DNA from 2 places in the Variimorphobacter sp. HTMS_6 genome. Region 2 is predicted to be linked to the other one. Evidence: a T-box and tRNA genes for the amino acid it is inferred to sense, from the RefSeq annotation. Region 2 holds a T-box; the other holds one or more tRNA genes.

Region 1 (11,254 bases), 790 kb from region 2:
GTATTATAGTAATAAAGAATCGAATAGTTACTGAGGAGGATAAGTCATGAAGGTTTCAACAAAGGGTAGATATGCACTACGTTTAATGTTGGATTTGGCTTTAAATAATACCGGTGAATATATTACGATAAAAAGTATTGCAGCTAGACAGAACATCTCCGAGAAATATTTAGAGCAGATTATATCACTGTTAAACCGTGCAGGATATGTGAAAAGCATACGTGGAGCTCAGGGTGGTTATAAATTAATGAAAGCACCTACGGAATATACGGTAGGAATGATTCTTCGATTAACAGAGGGAAATTTAACACCAGTGGATTGTGTCGAGGATCTGACGAATGAATGCTCAAGAAGTGAAGGTTGTGTAACCAGAGAAGTGTGGGAAGAACTCTATGAAGCAATTAAGTCAGTGGTGGATCGGATCACACTCCAAGATCTTGTAGATAAGCATAAAAGAAAAGTTCCTTTGGATTTTTCTATATAAATTGGAAAAATATTATCAAATGAGGCTACTTTATAATTGTTGCTTTAAAGGAATTATGTTATATTGTCACGCAGTTATTTTATCAGTGCTTTATTTTATAGCATCTTTTCTAAGAATAATGATTTTGGAGTAGTCTCCTCTATAATGATATTGAAATAAATTACATTTCCTACTTGACAAATATTACAAGTGGGTTTAGTATAATTACCAAAGCATAGTAAATATGTATGAATAGTAGTTATTGCATGCATATCACAAATTTATCATGGAGGTATTCATTATGGCAAACGAAAAGAAACTGAGATTTGAAACTTTACAACTTCATGTAGGACAGGAAAAACCGGATAGCGCAACTGATGCAAGAAGTGTTCCGATTTACCAGACAACATCCTATGTGTTTGCAGATTCCGCACAGGCAGAAGCAAGATTTAACCTGAGTGAGGGTGGAAATATCTATACAAGAATTATGAACCCTACCTCTGATGTTTTTGAACAGAGAATTGCAGCATTAGAAGGTGGAGTAGCAGCGTTAGCAACTGCTTCCGGAGCTTCAGCGATTACATATGCAGTACAAAATATCGCACATGCCGGAGATCACATTGTATCTGCTTCCACAATTTATGGTGGTACATATAATCTCTTTGCTCACACTTTAGAAGACTTCGGAATTAAAACTACTTTTGTTGACTCCGATGATATTAGTAATTTTGAGAAGGCGATTCAGCCGAATACAAAAGCAATCTTTATTGAATCCTTAGGAAATCCGAACAGTAATATTATCGATATTGAAAAGGTTGCGGAGATTGCACACAATAATAAGATACCATTGATTGTAGACAATACCTTTGCAACACCATATTTACTTCGACCAATTGAGTACGGTGCAGATGTTGTAGTACATTCCGCTACCAAGTTTATCGGTGGACATGGAACAACACTCGGTGGTGTAATTATTGATGCTGGTAAGTTTGACTGGGAAGGTTCCGGTAAATTCCCGGGATTAACCGAACCAAATCCAAGCTATCATGGTGTACAGTTTACAAAAGCGGTTGGTGCATTAGCATATATCATCAAAGCAAGAGTAACCTTATTAAGAGATACCGGAGCTTCCATCAGCCCGTTTAACTCCTTCCTGTTACTTCAGGGACTTGAGACATTATCTCTTCGAGTAGAGCGACATATATATAATACATTAAAGGTGGTTGAGTTCTTGAATAATCATCCTAATGTTGAAAAGGTGAATCATCCTTCCTTGCCGAGCGATCCATACCATGAATTATATAATAAATTCTTCCCGAACGGCGGAAGTTCTATCTTTACTTTTGAGCTTAAGGGTGATGCGAATACAGCAAAAGCATTTATAGATAAATTGGAGATCTTTTCATTATTAGCAAATGTTGCTGATGTAAAATCACTGGTTATCCATCCGGCAAGCACAACTCATTCTCAATTGAATCCGGAAGAGCTTCTATCTGTAGGTATTAAACCAAATACCATTCGTTTATCGATTGGCACAGAACATGTTGATGATATCATTGAAGATTTAAAACAAGCTTTAGAAAATTAATATAAAAGGAGAACCGTTATGGCTGAGTTTAAGAAAAAAATTACAGAGTTAATTGGAAAGACACCACTACTAGAGTTGGCAAACTATAATCATATTCATAATCTTGATTCAAAGATTGTTGCTAAACTGGAATATTTTAATCCGGGAGGCAGCGTGAAGGATCGTATCGCAAAGAAGATGATTGAAGAGGCGCTAAAGAGTGGTCAAATTAATCAAGACACTGTAATTATTGAACCTACCAGCGGTAATACAGGGATCGGTCTTGCAAGCGTGTGCGCCAGTTACGGCTTGAAACTAATTATTACTATGCCTGAGACAATGAGTGTTGAACGAAGAAATCTTATGAAAGCCTACGGCGCAGAACTGATTCTTACCGAAGGACCGAAGGGAATGCAGGGTGCGGTTGATAAATCCATCGAATTAAATAAGGAGATCTCGAATAGTTTTATCCCTTCTCAATTTGAAAATCCGAATAATCCTAAAGTTCATGAGGAGACTACAGGTGTAGAGATTTGGGAAGATACCGAAGGAACAGTAGAAATCTTTGTAGCAGGTGTCGGTACCGGTGGAACCATTTCAGGAACAGGAGCTTATTTAAGATCTAAGAATCCCAATATCCAAATTGTTGCGGTAGAGCCGGCGGATTCTCCATTGTTATCGGAGGGAAGATTAGGATCCCATCGACTTCAGGGTCTTGGACCAAACTTTGTACCGGGAACATTGAACAAGAATATCTATAATGAGATTATCACAGTTACTACAGAAAATGCCTTTGAAACAGCAAGGGAAATCGCAAAAAAAGAAGGCGTTCTTGTAGGAATCTCATCCGGTGCAGCTCTTTGGGCAGCGACTCAGGTTGCAAAAAGACCGGAGAATGCAGGAAAGGTGATTGTAGTAATCTTACCGGATACCGGAGAGAGATATTTATCAATCGCTGATTTCTCCTAAAAAAAGGGTTTGGGTAAAAACCCTATTCATAAAAAATTAAGTATAGGAAGATAACTTTAACTGACCATAAACTAAACATTTTTATAATGCCATATTCTCAATTTGATTGTGATAAGGAGATTCCGTTATAAAATTGTTTATTTATGGTCAGTTTTTGAGGTTGTTTTTGATGTGATAAATTCTTGACTTGTAAAGTTATATCCCTTATAATGAATTGAATGTAATAAAATAATTGTGATGCACAAGAAAGCATAATCACAAATGAAAGAGTGTGCAGATATGTTAAAAAGCATGACAGGCTTTGGACGATGTGAAATCGCAGGAATGGATCGTAAAATAACGATTGAGATGAAAGCAGTGAATCACAGATACTGTGAGATTGCGATAAAAATGCCTAAGAAACTTGGCTTTTTTGAAGCGGGTATCCGCAATTTATTAAAGCAATATATAGGTAGAGGTAAGATAGATGTTTACATTACATACGAAGATTACACAGAGAATAACGTATGTGTAAAATATAACGCTGAATTAGCAAAAGAATATTTGACTAATTTAGAGAAGATAGGCAATGACTTTGGATTAGAAAATGATATTAGGGTGTCCACCTTGTCCAGATATCCAGATGTATTTACTCTGGAAGAGCAAACCATTGATGAAAAGGAATTATGGGAATTAGTCGAGGAGGCTGTGCGAACAGCTGCTGTAAAGTTTGTTGAGACAAGAATCGCAGAGGGTGCGAACCTTAAGAAGGATATATTCTCAAAATTAGATAATATGCTTAATCTGGTAGAGTTTATAGAGACCAGATCACCTGAGATTGTAAAAGAGTATCGTAATAAACTGATGACTAAGGTGAGTGAATTGTTGGGAGATACCAGAATTGATGAGGGTGTTCTCGCAACAGAAGTCACAATCTTTGCTGATAAAATCTGCGTGGATGAGGAAACAGTTCGATTGAAAAGTCATATTCTCAATATGAAGGATACTTTGAATGAGAATGATAATGTAGGTAGAAAGTTGGACTTCATTGCGCAAGAGATGAACAGAGAAGCGAATACAATATTATCGAAGGCAAATGACTTAGAGGTAACCAATAAAGCAATTGACTTAAAGACTGAGATTGAAAAAGTCAGAGAGCAAATTCAGAATATCGAATAGAAGTTGGCGAAATGAGGAATAACTTTGAGTAAGTTAGTGAATGTAGGCTTTGGAAATGTAGTGAACTCCGGAAAAATAATCAGTATAATCAGCCCTGAGGCGGCACCGATCAAACGAATGATACAAACAGCTAAAGATCAGGGTATGGCAATCGATGCGACTTGTGGAAGAAGAACAAAGGCAGTGATTGTTACGGAGAGTGGACATTTGATCCTATCCTCCCTGTTACCGGATACGATTGCAGGAAGAGTAAATCAAAAAGGAATTTCAGAGATACAAGATAATACACCGAGTGAGTAATCAGGATTATTATGATATGATAATAAATATTAAATGAAAGAGATTGGAAGGAGATTTAATTATGTTGCATCCATCATATACAGATTTAATGAAAGTAGTAAATAGCGAGGTAGAACCGGGTGAGCAGCCTGTTGTAAACAGTAGATATTCAATCGTAATCGCTACTGCAAGACGTGCAAGACAAATTATCGACGGTGCTATGCCTTTGGTAAATGTTACTTATCCGAAACCACTTTCCATCGCTGTAGAAGAATTAAACCGCTCTAAGGTAAAGATTGTTGGAGATGATGAAACTCCAGAAGAGCAAGAACAACAAAACGATACGAATGGAACAACTGAAGCTTAATTTATTGTATCGATAATTGTATAAGCAAGAGTGAAAATTATGACAGCACTTTCATACAATCTGATATGAAAGTGCTTTGTATTTACGCGAAGCTATGGCTATACAGTGATAAGTGATGATTGAATAACGCTCTATTGCCATACTTTGCATAGATTAAAGGGATATGTTTAAGGAAATGGAGGGAATGGCTTGGTGTCAAATGATCCGGAAGAAGAAAAGACAGATTTGGAAAAAGTGAAAGCCTTCTCAAGAGGAAATAATTCTATAAACTCTGATATAAATGGGCTTATAGATGAGGAAACTACCTATCAAGATTTTGAAGAGCCATATGAAATAGTGGATGAAACAGCAAAGGAAAAACAAAAGAAACCAAGTAAAAAGGGTCTGTTTATTGATTTGATTTTCTACCTTATTCTGATCTTTGTGGTTGTGTATATTATCCCGAATTATGTGATACAGAGAACCTATGTCGATGGGGATTCCATGTTAAATACATTACATAATGGTGATCAACTCTATGTTGAAAAGCTCTCCTATCGATTTGATGCTTTAAAGCGATTTGATATAATTGTATTTTATCCTTACGGAAGAGAGCAATCAGACTATTATGTGAAGCGAATAATTGGCCTTCCTGGAGAAACTGTTCAGATAATCGGTAGTGATATATATATAAATGGTAAAGTATTAAAGGAACATTACGGCAAGGATCCAATTACGGAGGCAGGAAGAGCCGCGAATCCGATTAAATTGGCAAAGGATGAGTACTTTGTACTTGGTGACAATCGGGCGATTAGTAGGGATAGTAGATTTAAACAGGTCGGTAATGTAAAACGAGAAAATATCGGCGGTCGTGCAATGTTTCGCATCCTACCGTTTAGCCGATTCGGGACGATCAATTAATACAAAAAACAGAACGATTTGTGCTTGCAATTTGTATATGAATTAGGTAGAATAGTTTATGTTCTGTTCTGTAGTCAGGAGTATAGGTTATGAAGGTAATCAGAGAGCATATAAAAACAAAAAGCTTTAAACAATTCTATCTTTTGTATGGTTCAGAAGAATATTTAAAAAAGCTATATCGAGACAAATTAAAAGATGCGATTCTAACCGATGACAATGAGATGAACTTTTCTTATTATGAAGGAAAGAATGTAGATCCGTTAAAAGTGGCAGAGGTGGCAAACACATTACCGTTCTTTAGTGAGTTTCGCTTAATTATAATTGAAAACAGCGGACTATTCAAAAGCCAGAGTGATATGAGTGAAATACTTGATAAAGCACCTGACAGTACGATTACAATATTCGTTGAGAGTGAAATTGATAAGAGAAATAAACTCTTTAAAATGATACGTGATCGTGGAACTGTATCTGAAATGAATGGATTAGATGAGAGAAATTTAAAATTGTTTGTAGCATCATTATTTGAACAGAACAGTAAAAAAATTACCGAGGCTACGATTAATAATCTTTTAGATAAGACCGGAACGGATATGATAAATATCTGTAATGAGGTTGAGAAGATAAATAGCTATGCCATAGATCGTGATGTGATTACACTGCAGGATATTGATGCGGTTGTTACAACTCAGATTAACGGCAAGATATTTCAGATGATTGATGCAATCGGAAGTCAACAGTCTGCGAAAGCTCTTGATTTATACTATGATTTATTATCAGTACGAGAGAAGCCAATGTCTATCTTGTTTTTAATTATTAGACATTTCAATATCATGCTTCAAGTAAAGAATCTGCAGTCGCTTGGTCATAATTCGGCTTCTATCAGTGAAAAAGTTGGGATACCACCTTTCTCGGTAAATAAGTATGTTGCTCAATCCAGGAATTTTACTTCAAAAAGATTAAAGGAAGCGTTGGAGTTTGGAACAGAAGTGGAAGAGCAAATTAAAACCGGAAGAATGATCGAGAAAATCGGTGTTGAACTATTTATATTAACCTTTAGTAAGAGCGAAGTTACAAAATAAAAGTAAATACCTGAGTGATTTGAACTGAGAATAATCTGTTCAGAGAATTTGGTTATTATATATGGAAACGTATCGAAGAGGTCATAACGGCCCTGACTCGAAATCAGGTAGTCCCTAACGGGGCTCGTGGGTTCGAATCCCACCGTTTCCGTTATCATAAGGCTTAAAATCGTAGAGAATATGCGGTTTTGAGCCTTTTTTACGGAAATACCTTGGTTGGTGTATCACTATTATTAAAGTCTTTCGGATAAAGAATTGACAAAAGAATCAATTACTCGCCCACAGGAGTCTACGTCAACAAGACAAAATATTACATAATTCAATTTAAAAATGCAACGGATAACGAGCTTAATTGTGAGGGTTTTATTATAGCGAAGAAGGTATTTACTGAAATTGGTAGATGGCTTATAATGGAATTATTAAAGTGAATGGGGAGATTGTTATGAAAAAAGCTTTGATACATTATTTTAGTGGAACCGGTAACTCACTAATGGCTGCGACGCAGCTTATCAGAGAGAAGTGTTTAAGTGATTATGAATTCACATTTCATCCAATCGAGAAGGGGAAGCGCAGCGATATAAAGGACTATTCTCTTCATTTGTTTTTCTTTCCTGTGTTTGCAACCTCCGTTCCGCATATTGTACGTAAATACATTCGTAACCTAGAGACGGGTAATATGGCTAAAACGGTGGTAATATCTACGAATGGAAAGATCTCTATACGCTTTCGGGATGGTTATCAGGGATGGGCGCTACATCAAGCCAGGATATACTTGAAGGCAAAGCATTATGATGTTGTAATTAGTGAAACGCTTGATCTTCCATATAACGTAACAATTGTGGCACCACCTAGAAATGAAACAGCTAATAAAATAATACTTACAGAAGGGCTGAAGCCGCTCTCTATAATAGCAAACCGAATAGCGGAGCATCAGAGCTATCATCGTAGGATATTTCCAATCAACTTTCTGTGGAGCATACCCTTTGGAGTGTTATATTCCTTGCTCGGACGAAGAGGCTTTGGTAAGTTGTTTGGAGCGGATGCCTCCTGTAATCAGTGTAAACAATGCGTTCGTGAATGTCCGGTTCAAGCGATTCGATCGGATGGAAGGAGTATTCGTTGGAAATTAAACTGTGAAGGGTGTTTAAGATGTATTAATTCCTGCCCGAAGCATGCTATCCAAACCTCAACTGCACGCATTGTGCTATCGTTTGGAGCTATGTTCTTAAATCCTTTCTACCTGCTATACCCGAATGTGAGAGATAAATTTAGTGCAGACTTAAATCCATTCATAGTACATACAATCGGAGCAGTTTACGTAATATTATCGGTCTTGTTATTCTGGTTACTACTTGACCAATTAATTATATTCTTATCGAGATTTACTGTCTTCCGTAAGATATTCGGCTTTGGACATACCAGATTCTATGGAAGATATCAGGCGAAAAAATTTAGCGAATAGACCAATTCTTACTCGTGTTGCTTTAGAATTGTAGCCAAGCGTTTAATTCCCTCATTTATTGTGTTGGTATCTGAATTTGTATAATTAAGACGCATTGTATTAACACGCTCCCTGTAAGTATAAAAAGGGTCTCCCGGGACAAATAGTACCTTTGCGTCGGTAGCTTCCTTAATTAAATCAATGGTGGGTAATCCGTTATGTAGGGTTGCCCATATAAACATACCACCGACCGGAGTAGTATAGGATACATAGCCCGGAAAAAACTCCTTCATTGAGTGAAGCATCGTATTACATTGTGACTGATATAGGGACTTGATTTTGGTGATATGCTCCTCATAATCATTATGTTTCAGGTAGTCATAGATTAAATACTGGCCAAAGATATTCGTGTGCAAATCGGAGCCCTGCTTTGCAGTTATAACATGCTGCATAATTTCCTTGTTCTTTGTACAAAGAAAACCCAATCTCATGCCAGGAGTAATTGTTTTTGAAAAGGAGCCAAAAAGTACGCTGTTTTCTAATTTGTTCGCTCCGATATATGGAAGTGTTTTACCATCAAAACAAAGTTCACTATAGGGGTCATCCTCAACGAGCACAACATTGTATCTTTGTAGTATCTTATATACCGCCTCACGCTTTTCCTTCGAATAGGAGAGGCCGGTCGGATTCTGATAATTTGGCACACTATAAAAGATCTTAACCTTATTTTTTTTCAGTGCTTCCTCCAACTCATTCAGATTTACGCCGTCCTCTTCCAAGGTCAACGGTATAAATTCCGGCTCGAATAATGAGAAGGCTTGGATCGCACCAAGATATCCGGGTTCCTCAATTAATATTTTATCCCCTTTATTAATAAATACTTTACCTAACAGATCCAGTCCTTGCTGAGAACCGGTGGTGATCATAATATCCTCCGGTGAAAAATCTAATCCAAATCGCTTCTTATAACGAGCCGCTATATATTGTCTGAGCGGAAAATACCCTTCTGTAGTTGAATATTGAAATACAGCTTCCCCGCTATCACGAATGATTCGTTCAGAGGATTTTGATAACTCCTCTAACGGAAAGGATATGGGGTTGGGAAGTCCCCCTGCAAATGAAATAATGTCCTTATTACCGCTAACTTTTAAGATTTCTCTGGTAAATGAGGGTTTTGTTTTCATAATTCGATCGGAGTATAAATACTGCATATTCTTGTCCTTCTTTCTTTTCATTCCTATTATAAATACAATGCTAAAAACCCTAGACAACGCCTTGTCGGATAAAATGCCATATTTAATTACTGTTATTTATGAAATTTTTAAATTTAAATTTTTAAATTTGTAAATAATTTTACTTTTGAGAATTATAGCATTGATTATTGTACCGAACAATAATATAATTGTATGCAAAACAATATTAGTAAGATATTGGATTTGTTTATAATTTTAATTCGGAAAAATTGTAAAATGTATGGATATAAGCGTGACTATAGCATGGTTTGCTGAGTAAATATTATTACATATAATTGAGTTGTTATGTGTATATTATCTTTGTATTTGTATGGAGTATGTATGGTATTTATATGCTATATTGTGGCTATTTATATTTGTTAAATATGAATTATTGTGTGAACAGGAGGAGAAGACATGCCGGTGAATTCCTTTGAAAATTACCCGATGAGCTGGAAACCGAATTTGGTGAAAACGGAGGCACCCATTTATAAGGCGCTTGCAAACTTGCTTGAAGAAGATATCACAAATGGGAGATTGCTTCCCGGTACGAAGCTTCCTCCGCAGCGTGAACTTGCGGATTATCTTGATATCAATCTCAGCACGGTATCCAGAGCGTTCAAACTATGTGAACAGAGTGGTTTAATCTGTGCTTCGGTAGGGAATGGAACATATGTTGCAAGTGATGCAGGAAGTAACCATATCATCAAGATTAATTCTGATTCCATGCAGATAATTGAGATGGGAGCGATACTTCCCAGTATCCAGCCAAATCAATTGATGATTGAATATATGCTGAAGTTATTAACGGAGCCTGAAGTGGAGAAGCTGTTTCAATACGGAAGCACAGATTATACCCCGAGCCAGAAAGAAGCTGCGGTTAGATGGATGAAAGCAGCCAACAGGGATGTGTCTGCGGAAGATATTTTATTCTCAAGTGGAGGGCAGAATGCTATAACCGCTATTCTGTCCTCCTTATTCAAGGCGGGAGATCGAATAGGTACGGATCCCTTAACCTACCCTGGGATTAAAACAGCAGCGAAAATGTTAGGGATTCAATTAGTTCCAATTGAGTCACATGGGAATGAGATAACGGAGGAGGGCTTAATCAGTGCGTGTAAGAACGATAAGATTAAAGGGATCTATATAATCCCCGATTTTCACAATCCCACTACGCATGTAATGAGCTTAAATACGAGAAAGATGATTGGTAAGGTTGCAGAGCAGTATCAATTAATTGTAATTGAGGATGCGATAAATAGCTTGTTGGTAGAAAAGCCTCTACCACCAGTATCCTCCTTTGCACCGGAGAACAGTATTTATCTATTGAGTCTATCAAAGGTAATATCACCAGGCTTAAGGCTGGCATATATTGCAGCACCCAAGCACTTAAAAAGGGAGCTGTCCACTGCGTTATATAATCTGAATATCACGGTTTCTCCGTTTCTGCTGGAATTATCCTCAAGACTGATATTTTCCGAAAGAGCGGAAAGGATTGCGTGGGAACGAAGATCGGATACAGTTATCCGAAACGAGATAATGAATCGTGAATTAAAAGCTTATATTGTTGAAGGTCAGAATAGTTGCCCGTTTCGTTGGCTTCAGCTGCCGAATACATTTACCGGCAAGAGCTTTGAGATATGTGCAAAAAACGAGGGAGTACAGGTGTTTTCTGATGAACGCTTCCTGGTCGGCAATACGCGTCCCCGTGGATGGATAAGAATTTCCGTCACCGCTACCCGTTCCATAGAAGAACTCGAACGAGGCGTAAAGATATTAAAGCGAATCCTCGAAAGTGA
Region 2 (11,254 bases):
ACCTTTCCTCTTGTGCGGTCAAATTTTTCTTTTTGCTTCATCGGGTACAATACGGTGTATGGCCCATGAAACAAGTTTTTAAAGAGTGTCTTTGACATGCTTAATATCGACATACTTACCTCCATGCTCCCCCTAATTAAAGGAAGCGCTTTTTCTTTCCCAATTTATCTTTCAGTACAACTAATGCATGGGTCAATTGTCAGTACTAATATCGGAACGTCTGCAAGGGAACACCCTTTTAACGTTTCAAGCAATGCTGGAACATTTGCAAAGGTAGGAGTTCGAACTCTCAGACGATCAAGATATTTCGTTCCATTCGCTTTTGCATAATACACTACCTCCCCGCGCGGTTGTTCTACACGCATAAAATGTTCTCCATTTGGATTACCCGTTACTTTCACCTTAATGTCACCCTCTGGAATTTGAGCAATGCACTGATGAATCAAATCAATAGCCTGAAACATCTCCTTAATTCTGACATTGGTTCTGGCATAGGAATCTCCTGCTTCATCGATAATTGGTTCGAATTTTAACTTACCATACACAGCATATCCGGTCGATCTAAGATCCGAATCCACACCGCTAGCTCTACCCATTGGTCCTACTGCCCCGAGTTCAAACGCCTGTTGCTTCGTTAATACGCCAACTCCTTTGGTACGTAATTTTACTGAGGTATCATTTAAGAATACATTCGTAACTTCCTTTAATTCTTTATTCATACCGGATAATATCTTATCTATCTTTGATAAAGTCTCTGCAGAAATATCCTTTCTTACCCCTCCAATATCGCATACAGAGAAGATGACTCTTCCTCCGGTCGTCTCTTCGAAGATATCAAGCACTTGCTCTCTCATTTTCCAGGACTGCATGAATAAGCTCTCAAAGCCGAATGCATCTGCGAGTAAACCAAGCCATAAAAGATGGCTATGAAGTCTTGACAACTCCGCCCAGATTACTCTTAAATACTCTGCACGTTCCGGAACTTTTACATCCATGATATCTTCAATCGCCATGCAGTATCCCATGCCGTGCATAAAGGAACAGATTCCACATATTCTCTCAGCTACATAGGTATATTGCTGATAATCCTTTTTTTCTACCAGCTTTTCTAATCCTCTATGTATATATCCAATTCTAGGGATTGCTTCTACAACTGTTTCATCCTCAAGTACTAAATCGAGATGAATCGGTTCAGGAAGAACCGGATGCTGTGGTCCAAAAGGAACTACGGTTCTATTACCCATTACTCCTCCTCCTTCTTCCGAAACGGTGTTTTCACCGAAATCTTATATAACGTGTCGTTGAAGTCAAGATTTATCTTTACTATCTTCGCTCCAAACAGCTCATTAATTTCATTCTCATATAAAAATGAATATGGATATTGTTCGCTAATACTGGGTATCTCTGTCTGATTATCCGTATTAATACGAAGGTTAATCAAATCATAATCCTTATCAAAGGAATAGCTGAGTTCTAAATCATCTTTATTCGTACAGGTTATTGCAACCAGACGATATCCAGAGTCTTTTAATTTTGATACTTCCGACAATAATTCATTCGGAGTAACCGGTTGTATTGTTTGGTAACTCATATCGAACCTCCATACTCATATATTAATTCGCAATCTTTTTACGATTTATTTGCTTTGCTTCTAACGCAGCAAGTCCCCTAACCACACCATCAATAATTGCTTCAGGACGAGCGGCACAACCGGGCACATATACATCTACCGGTAAAACCTTATCCACTCCGCCAACCACATTATAACATTCTGCGAATATGCCACCTGAGGTAGCACAGATTCCGACTGCTACAACCACTTTTGGCTCCGCCATCTGCTCATAGAGTTGCTTTACCACAGGTATATTCTGTTCATTCACACTTCCGGTTATCAATAAGATATCCGCATGCTTTGGGTTACCCGTATTGATGATACCAAAACGTTCTACATCATATAAAGGAGTTAAACATGCCAAAACCTCAATGTCACAGCCATTACAGCTAGAACCGTCGTAATGTAATATCCATGGTGATTTTTTTATACTTTTCATAGAAACCTCCATCTATTTAGCACTCGCAAAAGCGCTATTTCGCTTCTGCCGGTTGGCTTAGTTGAACTATAAGTACTAGCGAAATAGTGATAATATAAATAAATTAGCCGTCCCCATTATCGCCGTAACAATCCATGCTGAGTTAAGTGCCTGTTGCCATTTTAACCTAGCCACCGCATTATCAATCAGTATTTCAAGAAAATAAATCACTGCACAAACCAAAACCGCTATCACATGACTAATCGGCGTTGCAGTAGCAAAAAAGACGTATACCAAAGTTAAAGCAATGATTGTTTCATACCAGTGAGTCACTTCTATCACTGCCAGATCCTTACCGGAATATTCTGTTGTAATACCTTTTACAATCTCTTGATGCCCATGATGAGACATACTAAGATCAAAAGGAGATTTTCTTAATTTGAATGCAATGATAAAGATTAAACCGATAAATACTCCGGGTAGATAGATAATTGCCGGTTTATCATTAGCTATGATTTCTTTGACAAAAAAGCTTCTATTTGCATAATACAAACCGATACAGGTCAACAAAACCATTGGTTCATACGCCATAATCTGAAGCAATTCTCTCTCCGATCCAATCGTACTGTAGGGTGAATTAGAGGCATATCCGCCTAATACAAAAAATACTGACCCTAATGTTAATGCAAAGATCGCAAGCAGAATATCTCCGCCGGTTAGCAGGATTATTGTTGTAAATACTGCAAAGATTAATGAAACATAAACAAAAAATCGGTGCATTGAATTCACTTCAATGGATTCCTTGCTGATTAGTTTGAACACATCATAAAACGGCTGTAATACCGGTGGTCCCTGCCTTCCCTGTAATCTCGCCGATATAACACGGTCAACACCGGTTAAAAATCCACCAACCAAAGGTGCGAAAATGATTATTCCTAAAACCAATAATATTGTAATTATCATATTAAATCATCCCCCCTAACAGAAATATCACTCCAATTACCAATGTTATAATCGATAAGATATTACTCCAAAAGGTTAACCTCTTCGTTCCAAAGTAACTCTCCATATACCAATTTCTCAGTTCTACTTTACGAGTTGTTCCGATTGAGCCGTTGAAGGTTTCATTATCACCGGTGTTCTCGCCTGCCATATAGATCGGTGCTTTTCTTCGCTTATCATTTTTATAAATAGGAATAAAGCTCAATGGTAATATAATTAACATACTAAGCATGATTAACATTAATAAAACGTTACTATCCCCAATCGGAGTCAACGCTTCATTACCGAATATGCCTGACAGATATGGAATCAGTACATATTTAGAGATAATTGGAAATCCAAAGCATGACAACACAACCATTATTCCAAGAATAAAAATCGGTATACTTTCATCCAAATGAAACGCTTGTTTCACACGATCTTTCATATTTGCATTTGACACTAGCTTACCCATCCATTTTGTCCAATAGAATAAAGTAGCTGCACTACCATATGCAAGAATTACCACCGTCAAAATATCGTTAGAATCAATAAATGCTTTCATAGCAACCCACTTTGATATCAACATACCAAATGGTGCCAGGAACATTCCTGCGATACCAATTAACATAAATATTGCCAACCTTGTGGACACTCCCATAAGAATATCCATATTCTCTACATCCCTGCTTCCAATCTGATTTTCAGCTGAACCAACCGAAATAAATAATAGAGATTTCGATACAGCATGAAAGATTATCAATAAAATTGCAGCCCATATTGATTCCTGTGAACCAACACTGGCACATATTACTATCAATCCCAGATTAGCCAAGGTAGAATATGCCAAGATTTTTTTAGCATCACTTTGAGAGATTGCCATCAGCGAACACGCCAGGAAAGTGATTCCTCCTACTAGTGTTACTGATTTTCCCACATAAGTGCCTCCAATCAAAGGAGCTAAACGAATCAAGAGATATACGCCTGCTTTTACCATCGTAGCAGAGTGGAGTAAAGCAGAGGTTGGAGTCGGTGCAACCATCGCTCCAAGTAACCAAGAGGAGAACGGTAACTGCGCTGATTTGGTCAAAGCTGCGAATGCTAATAAGAACGCCGGAATAAGCACCATTGTCTCAGGATTCTTACTCACTAATTCAGATAATTCCAATGTATGAAACTGAGTTCCAATCCATACAATTGCAACCGCAAAAGCAAGACCTCCTCCTAAATTTATAACCAAAGCACGAAACGCATTGTTTCTTGCTTCCGTTGTCTGTGTATAACCGATTAAAAGGAAAGAACATAGAGTTGTAAGCTCCCAGCAGAAATACAGCCAGGTCAGATTATTACATAATACTAATCCGAACATTGCAGATAAAAACAAGAAAAGAATTGCAAAAAAGAAACTCTTTCTCTCTTTATATTCCTTATGATGCTTATGATAGTCTTTCATATAACCAACTGCATATAGACAAATAAGGCTACCGACCAGCCCGACAATCAGTACCATAATAATGGCAAGTTTGTCCAGAACAATTGCAGTTTTAACTTCAATTCCTTCTTTTTGAGTAAATTCAAAGAATAAAATCAATACGGTTTGAACGAAAGAAAAAGCTGACACAAGATATTTCTTGCTTTTGATACCAACTGTGATAATAAATATTGCTACCAATACCTCAACAACTGCCAATACAAGATCAATTGTTTCTTCATGCGGATAGGTAAAGGTTATTCCATTATTAAAATGTAGATATGTAACTGTTACGGTTAATGCAGCAGTTCCTACAGCACTGATTCTAACCAACATATTCCTAACTTTGTCATTACGAACCAGGAAAATAATCAACGCTGCTACCAATGGAAATAAAATCAATACAGAGATTTCATTCATAATTTAGTCACCTTGCCCAATTATTTTTATTATTTTGCGTAATTAATCATACAATTAAGACATCTCTATGTAAATGATATACAACCACTATGTGAAAATTATTGATTAATTCACGTCAATTTTATCTCACTATGATGTATATTGTCAATGATTGTTTTTTTATAGACAATTCCACAATTTTACCCAACTTGCCCGGCATATCTACCAATTATTGCCCAATTATCTGTACCTTTAAAATAGCATCTGTAATTTGCAAAATACCAAAATAACCTAAGGAAATACTTGATAAATCGAATAATTGGTTATATAATAAGATAAAATAATACAAGAAAACTTGTATAACTATTTCAGCAATGATAAAAGCTACGATTCCAGAATTGCTTCAGAGAGCCGGTGGTTGGTGTGAACCGGTGTAACAAGGGATCTTTCCACTTTTTGAGCTGCCGGCGATGAGTCGGAAGGTCAGTACCCTTTATCGTACTGTTGAGTGGTCGGGTAAATAGCCCGGCAATTTGGGTGGCAACGCGGAATCCTTTCGTCCCATGTTATATATGTGGGTTGATAGGATTTTTTTAATTTATAGGTTTGAGCGTCAAAAAGCCTTTAGACCCAAAATAAAAAGCTGAATGTTCAGCAAAATGGAGGAAACAATGTTAGATTTAAAATTTGTCAGAGAAAACCCTGAAATCGTAAAACAAAATATTCGTAATAAATTTCAGGACAATAAGCTTCCTTTCGTTGATGAAGTAATCGCCCTCGATGCAGAAAGCAGAAACGCAAAGCAGGAAGCAGATAATTTAAGATTTGAAAGAAACAAGATCTCAAAGCAGATCGGTGGACTCATGGCACAGGGCAAAAGAGATGAGGCAGAAGATTTAAAGAAACAGGTAACAGCTGATTCCGAACGTTTAGCCGAATTAGAAACAAAGGAAAATGAGTTACAGGATAAAATCAAAAAGATCATGATGACCATCCCTAATATCATTGATCCTAGCGTTCCGATTGGTAAGGATGATAACGAGAATGTTGAAGTACAACGCTATGGTGAACCGGTCGTTCCTGATTTTGAAATTCCATACCATACTGAAATTATGGAAAAACTTAACGGTATTGATCTTGATAGTGCAAGAAAAGTAGCAGGTAACGGCTTCTACTACCTTATGGGTAATATTGCAAGACTCCACTCGGCTGTTCTCTCCTATTCAAGAGATTTCATGATAGACCGCGGTTTTACCTATTGTATTCCGCCTTATATGATTCGTAGCGAGGTTGTTACCGGAGTTATGAGCTTTGCTGAGATGGAAGCTATGATGTACAAAATCGAGGGGGAAGATTTGTTCCTCATCGGTACCAGCGAACACTCCATGATTGGTAAATATATCGATACGATACTCCCTTCCGACACCTTACCTCAGGCTTTAACCAGCTACTCTCCTTGTTTCCGTAAAGAAAAAGGTGCACACGGCTTAGAGGAAAGAGGCGTATATCGTATCCATCAGTTCGAAAAGCAGGAAATGATCGTAGTATGTAAGCCAGAGGACAGTATGGCATGGTTTGATAAATTGTGGCAGAATACAGTAGACTTATTCCGCACTTTAGACGTACCGGTAAGAACGCTTGAATGTTGCTCCGGTGACCTTGCAGATCTGAAAGTAAAATCCATCGACGTGGAAGCATGGTCCCCTCGCCAAAAGAAATACTTCGAGGTAGGTAGCTGCTCAAACTTAGGAGATGCACAGGCACGTCGCTTAAAGATTCGTGTAGTTGGTGAAGACGGTAAGTACTTCGCACACACATTAAATAACACAGTTGTTGCTCCTCCAAGAATGTTAATCGCTTTCCTTGAGAACAACCTCAACGAAGATGGTTCTATCAATATCCCGGTTGCACTTCAGCCATATATGGGCGGCCAGACCGTAATCAAATAAATCTGTGCCAAAAGCAACATGATTGAACAACAGAAAAATACAATATAGTTTAAAAACGGCTTATCATTTGAGATCGCAATCCCATGATAAGCCGTTCTTAAAACTATTGTTAATTATATTACTCCATTCTTGGCCACAACAAACTTCATAATCGGTTTATTAACGAATTATAATATTATTTTATCTACTATGAGTTGCGAAATGCAGAAATACCCTTATATAATAGTAGGGAAGTAAATTCGGCCATCTGCTCGGTCGATTCAATCATTCCATCCTGCAACCACTTCTGTACCACATTTAACGCCCCAGTTACTGTGAAGCTTTGAAGATATTCCGAGGTTCTTGTATCAATATTTTTATAATTCTTCAGTTCAGTAATGGTTTTCTGCTGCGCCAATCGCATGATTTCTCTCTGAAAGTCAGGATCTCCGTTATCACCCAACAGCACTTTACATAATTCTGCATTCTCCGCTACGTACATAAGAATTTCATTCAGCCAATTAACGGATTCCCTATTATGCCTTTGAAAGCATTGACTTTCAATTTGTCGTTCAAATTCGGATATCACCTCTCGTTCCAACTTTTTTAACAAGTCAAATTGATCCGTATAATGGGCATAGAAGGTGCTTCTATTAATATCAGCTTTCTCACACAGCATTTTTACGGATATTTTTGAAATAGGATACTCTCTCATCAAATCCACTAAACTGTTTCTTAACAGCATTTTTGTATACTTTATTCGCCGATCAACTTTTTCACTGTTCATCTTTACCTCCATTCATGCGCATGATTTATGCGCAGAGTAAAAGATTTATCTTTCACTCTTCATTCTCTCCTTTATCCACCCTATGAAATCACAATAAACATAGCTGGATCTAATTATAAATTTTTTATTAATAACCAACATTTCTTTTTAAAATGTGGAGAATTCCTCATAAAAAATAATACTGATGGTTGTAAACCGTCTCTGTGTGTATTATATTTCATAATTGATGATAAATCAACACTCTGTTGTTTATTAATGGACATCAGTTGGTTTACAGCTTGATAATGAAAGGAGTTAATACATGAAACACATTCTAAAATATCGCTGGTTTATCTTAGCATTCTGGCTGATTGCAACATTCTTGCTTACGTTCTTTCAACCTGATGTGAATGCAATACTGAGACAGCGAGGACAAACACCAATCGGAAACGACAGTCCTTCAGCGATGGCAGACTCACTACTCAGTAAAATGGAAACGACGAAAGGTACGAATAACATCTTAGTATTCTATAATAAAAATAAAATTACAAATGATGAGATGAAGCAAATCGAAACCGCAGTCAATTCAATTAAGGATCAAAAATCCAATCTTAGCATGGATGAAATTATTGATCCCTTTAATATTCCCGAAGCAAAAGAATCTTTAATCTCTAAGGACGGTACCACTCTCATGGTCAGCTTCAAGCTCGACAAACAGAAACGTGAAGTGGATGATATTCAATCTGCAATTAATAGTAAGTTAACGAATGTCACTGCAGAACACTATCTTACCGGAGCAGATTTCATCAGCAATGATTATCTGAAGGCCTCCACCTCGGGTGTTGAAAAAAGTGCGGTTTTAACCGTTATCTTTATTTTGTTAATATTGATCATTATGTTCCGCTCTGTAATTATTCCTTTTGTGTCACTAATTGCAGTTGCCTTTTCCTATTTAACATCAATGGGCATCGCGGCTCAGTTAATTGATAAATTTAATTTCCCTGTCACTACACTTACTCAAATGCTACTTGTATTGATTTTGTTTGGTATCGGTACAGATTACAACATCCTGCTATTTAATCGTTTTAAAGAAGAACTTTATAACGGCTTATCCGTGGATGATGCCATTATCAAAACCTACAAAACAGCGGGTAAAACGATTGCATTCAGTGTACTAACCATATTAATCGCCTTCTTCAGTTTAATATTCTCTGAATCTCCCGTATATAAATCGGCGGTTGTTGTTGTTATCGGTGCAACCATGCTATTGCTTGAGATTCTTACATTGACACCATTTGCTATGAAGATCTTAGGTGCGAAATTATTCTGGCCTTCTAAGAGTACCACCGGACACAAGGAAAGCAAAACATGGGATAAAATTGCCAGCTTATCTACAAGACATCCAGTAATATCCGGCTTGGTTATTGCTTTGATTATAGGAACCACTGTAATCTTCCACCAACAAAAACTTAACTTTGATACAATCAGCGAGCTCGGTAATTCATATAACTCAACCAAAGGCTTCTCTATTGTATCCGACCATTTCGGCAAAGGGCAAGCAATGCCAGTTACGGTTGTTATCGAAACAGATAAAGCACTTGATAATAATGAAGGCTTAACCGTTATCGACGATATTACTACCAGACTTCAGAGATTGAAAGGTGTCTCCAAGGTGTCTTCCGCTACACAGCCGGAAGGAAAACAAATCGAGAATTTTTACATAGGTAAAAATATGGAGACAGTAACCGACGGCTTATCCCAGACAAAGGGCGGCGTAAACGAAATATATGACGGTTTAAAATTAGCCCAGGATAAATTATCCGACTCTGATTTTTCTCAGGTAAACAAGATGACTGACGGTACCAAGGATCTAAAAAACGGAGTGTCCTCTTTAACCGACGGACTAAAGAAAATCAAAAACGGCATCAATAACGGTTCCACCAATTCAGAATCTATTTCAAACGGTTTATCTCAGATACACGATAATTTAAAAACGATGAATGGTGCCATAACCGCTTTATCGGATGGCTATACCAAAATGCAGGCAGGATATGTTCAAATGGGAGCAAATTATCAGGGTGCTTCCGCAGCGCTGCTAGGTGTTAAAGATGCATTAAACCAGATGAAGTTAATGGTAGGAGGATTATCCGCTTCCCATCCAGAGCTTAAAAGTGATCCTACCTTTATCGGATTGCAACAAACCATCGACGGAATATTACTAAACTTAAAGGATGTTACTCCTCAGGGCATTCAAATCTTAAATAAAAATTATAACGCAGTTACCTCTAACTTTGATGTTGTTAATAAGAATTTAATTAAAATAAATAACGGTTTAACTCAGATTGTAGCTGGGCTTGAAAAACTCGAAAGTGGTCTTAACCAGGCTTCAAATGGTATGACTACCATCATTACTAATATGGAAAAAGTCACAAACGGTCTTGGCGATATGGAAAAAGGTCAGAAGTTATTATCAGATGGTTTAGCTGGTTTTGGTGATTTCGGCACAAAGCTCTCCGATGTAAACGACGGCTTAAAACAAATCTCCAATGGACTTGACCAAACAAACAACTTCCTTACCCAGCTCAATTCCAGCAAGACCTTTTATATTCCAAAGGAAGCGTTAACGGATGCGAACTTTAAGAAAGCACTCGACATGTATATGTCTAAGGACAGAACCATTACGAAGTTGACGGTAGCACTTAATGATGATCCTTATGCGAAGGATTCCTTAAGCACTGTTACCGCAATCAATAAAACTGTATCAGGAGCATTAAAGGGCACCGTGTTAAACAATGCAAAAAGTGGGGTATCCGGACCAAGCGCTACAACAAACGATACCAATAATATCCTGAATCGAGACTTAAATAGAATGATAATCATCGTATTAATCGGTGTGTTCCTTATTCTACTACTTGTAATCCGTTCCTTCTGGACACCAGTTTTCATTACATTTGCACTGGTAGGTTCGTATTACATTGCAATGTTTGTAATAAACACTATATTTATTAATATACTTGGATACGCCGGAATCTCATCATTTGTACCGTTCTTCGCCTTTATTGCTATCGTATCTCTGGGCGTTGACTATAGTATCTTCTTGATGATGCGATTTAAGGAATATCCGGATTTATCACCACAGGAGGCAATTATTACCGCCTGCAAGCATATCGGCGGCGTTGTATCCGCAGCGGCTATTATTCTTGGTGGTACGTTTGCAACACTGATGCCATCCGGTCTCATTCTTTTAATCGAGCTTTCAGTTGCAGTTATTACAGGATTATTGGTTCTTTGCTTTATTATGCTTCCTGTCTTCTTGCCAGCAATGATTGCTCTTCCGGAAGGCATTAAAGATAGAGCTCATAAGCGTCACTAATATCGTTGTTATACAAAACATTAATACACACTTACTCAAATTTCTAGTAATGCGAATCACATAAGTGGATTAAGTTATCATTAGATTTATACAAGCAAAAGAAGAACGCCTATAAGAAGGATATTTCCTCTACAGGCGTTCTTTTTATATATACTTTATATATGCTTTATTTGCTACGATCATTGCTGACTCATCGATTGAACTACCCTCTATAAATCAGAGAATTGAATCTTATCATTTCTATCACAACTTCAGATTATGTCTGAACTTCCCCCATACAAATCGTTGAAAGTATTGATATGCCAT

Evidence for each region. The T-box of region 2 lies ahead of serS (serine--tRNA ligase). A T-box ahead of a tRNA ligase gene usually reads a tRNA of that ligase, here a tRNA-Ser.
Region 1: it has a tRNA-Ser gene. The T-box ahead of serS (serine--tRNA ligase) is inferred to sense a tRNA for this amino acid. The anticodon was not compared.

The regions. Positions count from the first base shown of each region.
Region 1 covers NZ_AP046094.1:1,261,100-1,272,353, forward strand. The annotation lists gene AC6IWN_RS05635 (RrF2 family transcriptional regulator) at 47-484, shown strand; gene AC6IWN_RS05640 (O-acetylhomoserine aminocarboxypropyltransferase/cysteine synthase family protein) at 765-2,051, shown strand; gene cysK (cysteine synthase A) at 2,070-2,999, shown strand; gene AC6IWN_RS05650 (YicC/YloC family endoribonuclease) at 3,279-4,157, shown strand; gene AC6IWN_RS05655 (DUF370 domain-containing protein) at 4,182-4,457, shown strand; gene rpoZ (DNA-directed RNA polymerase subunit omega) at 4,519-4,803, shown strand; gene lepB (signal peptidase I) at 4,996-5,703, shown strand; gene holA (DNA polymerase III subunit delta) at 5,793-6,782, shown strand; tRNA gene AC6IWN_RS05675 (tRNA-Ser) at 6,846-6,933, shown strand; gene AC6IWN_RS05680 (EFR1 family ferrodoxin) at 7,225-8,244, shown strand; gene AC6IWN_RS05685 (aminotransferase-like domain-containing protein) at 8,253-9,434, opposite strand; gene AC6IWN_RS05690 (aminotransferase-like domain-containing protein) at 9,873-11,254, shown strand, end outside.
Region 2 covers NZ_AP046094.1:2,049,981-2,061,234, forward strand. The annotation lists gene AC6IWN_RS09265 (4Fe-4S dicluster domain-containing protein) at 1-113, opposite strand, end outside; gene AC6IWN_RS09270 (hydrogenase large subunit) at 165-1,244, opposite strand; gene AC6IWN_RS09275 (NADH-quinone oxidoreductase subunit C) at 1,244-1,591, opposite strand; gene AC6IWN_RS09280 (NADH-quinone oxidoreductase subunit B family protein) at 1,614-2,051, opposite strand; gene AC6IWN_RS09285 (respiratory chain complex I subunit 1 family protein) at 2,127-2,993, opposite strand; gene AC6IWN_RS09290 (NADH-quinone oxidoreductase subunit 5 family protein) at 2,995-4,902, opposite strand; T-box leader at 5,247-5,448, shown strand; gene serS (serine--tRNA ligase) at 5,553-6,830, shown strand; gene AC6IWN_RS09300 (TetR/AcrR family transcriptional regulator) at 7,018-7,596, opposite strand; gene AC6IWN_RS09305 (MMPL family transporter) at 7,898-10,948, shown strand; gene AC6IWN_RS09310 (hypothetical protein) at 11,192-11,254, opposite strand, start outside.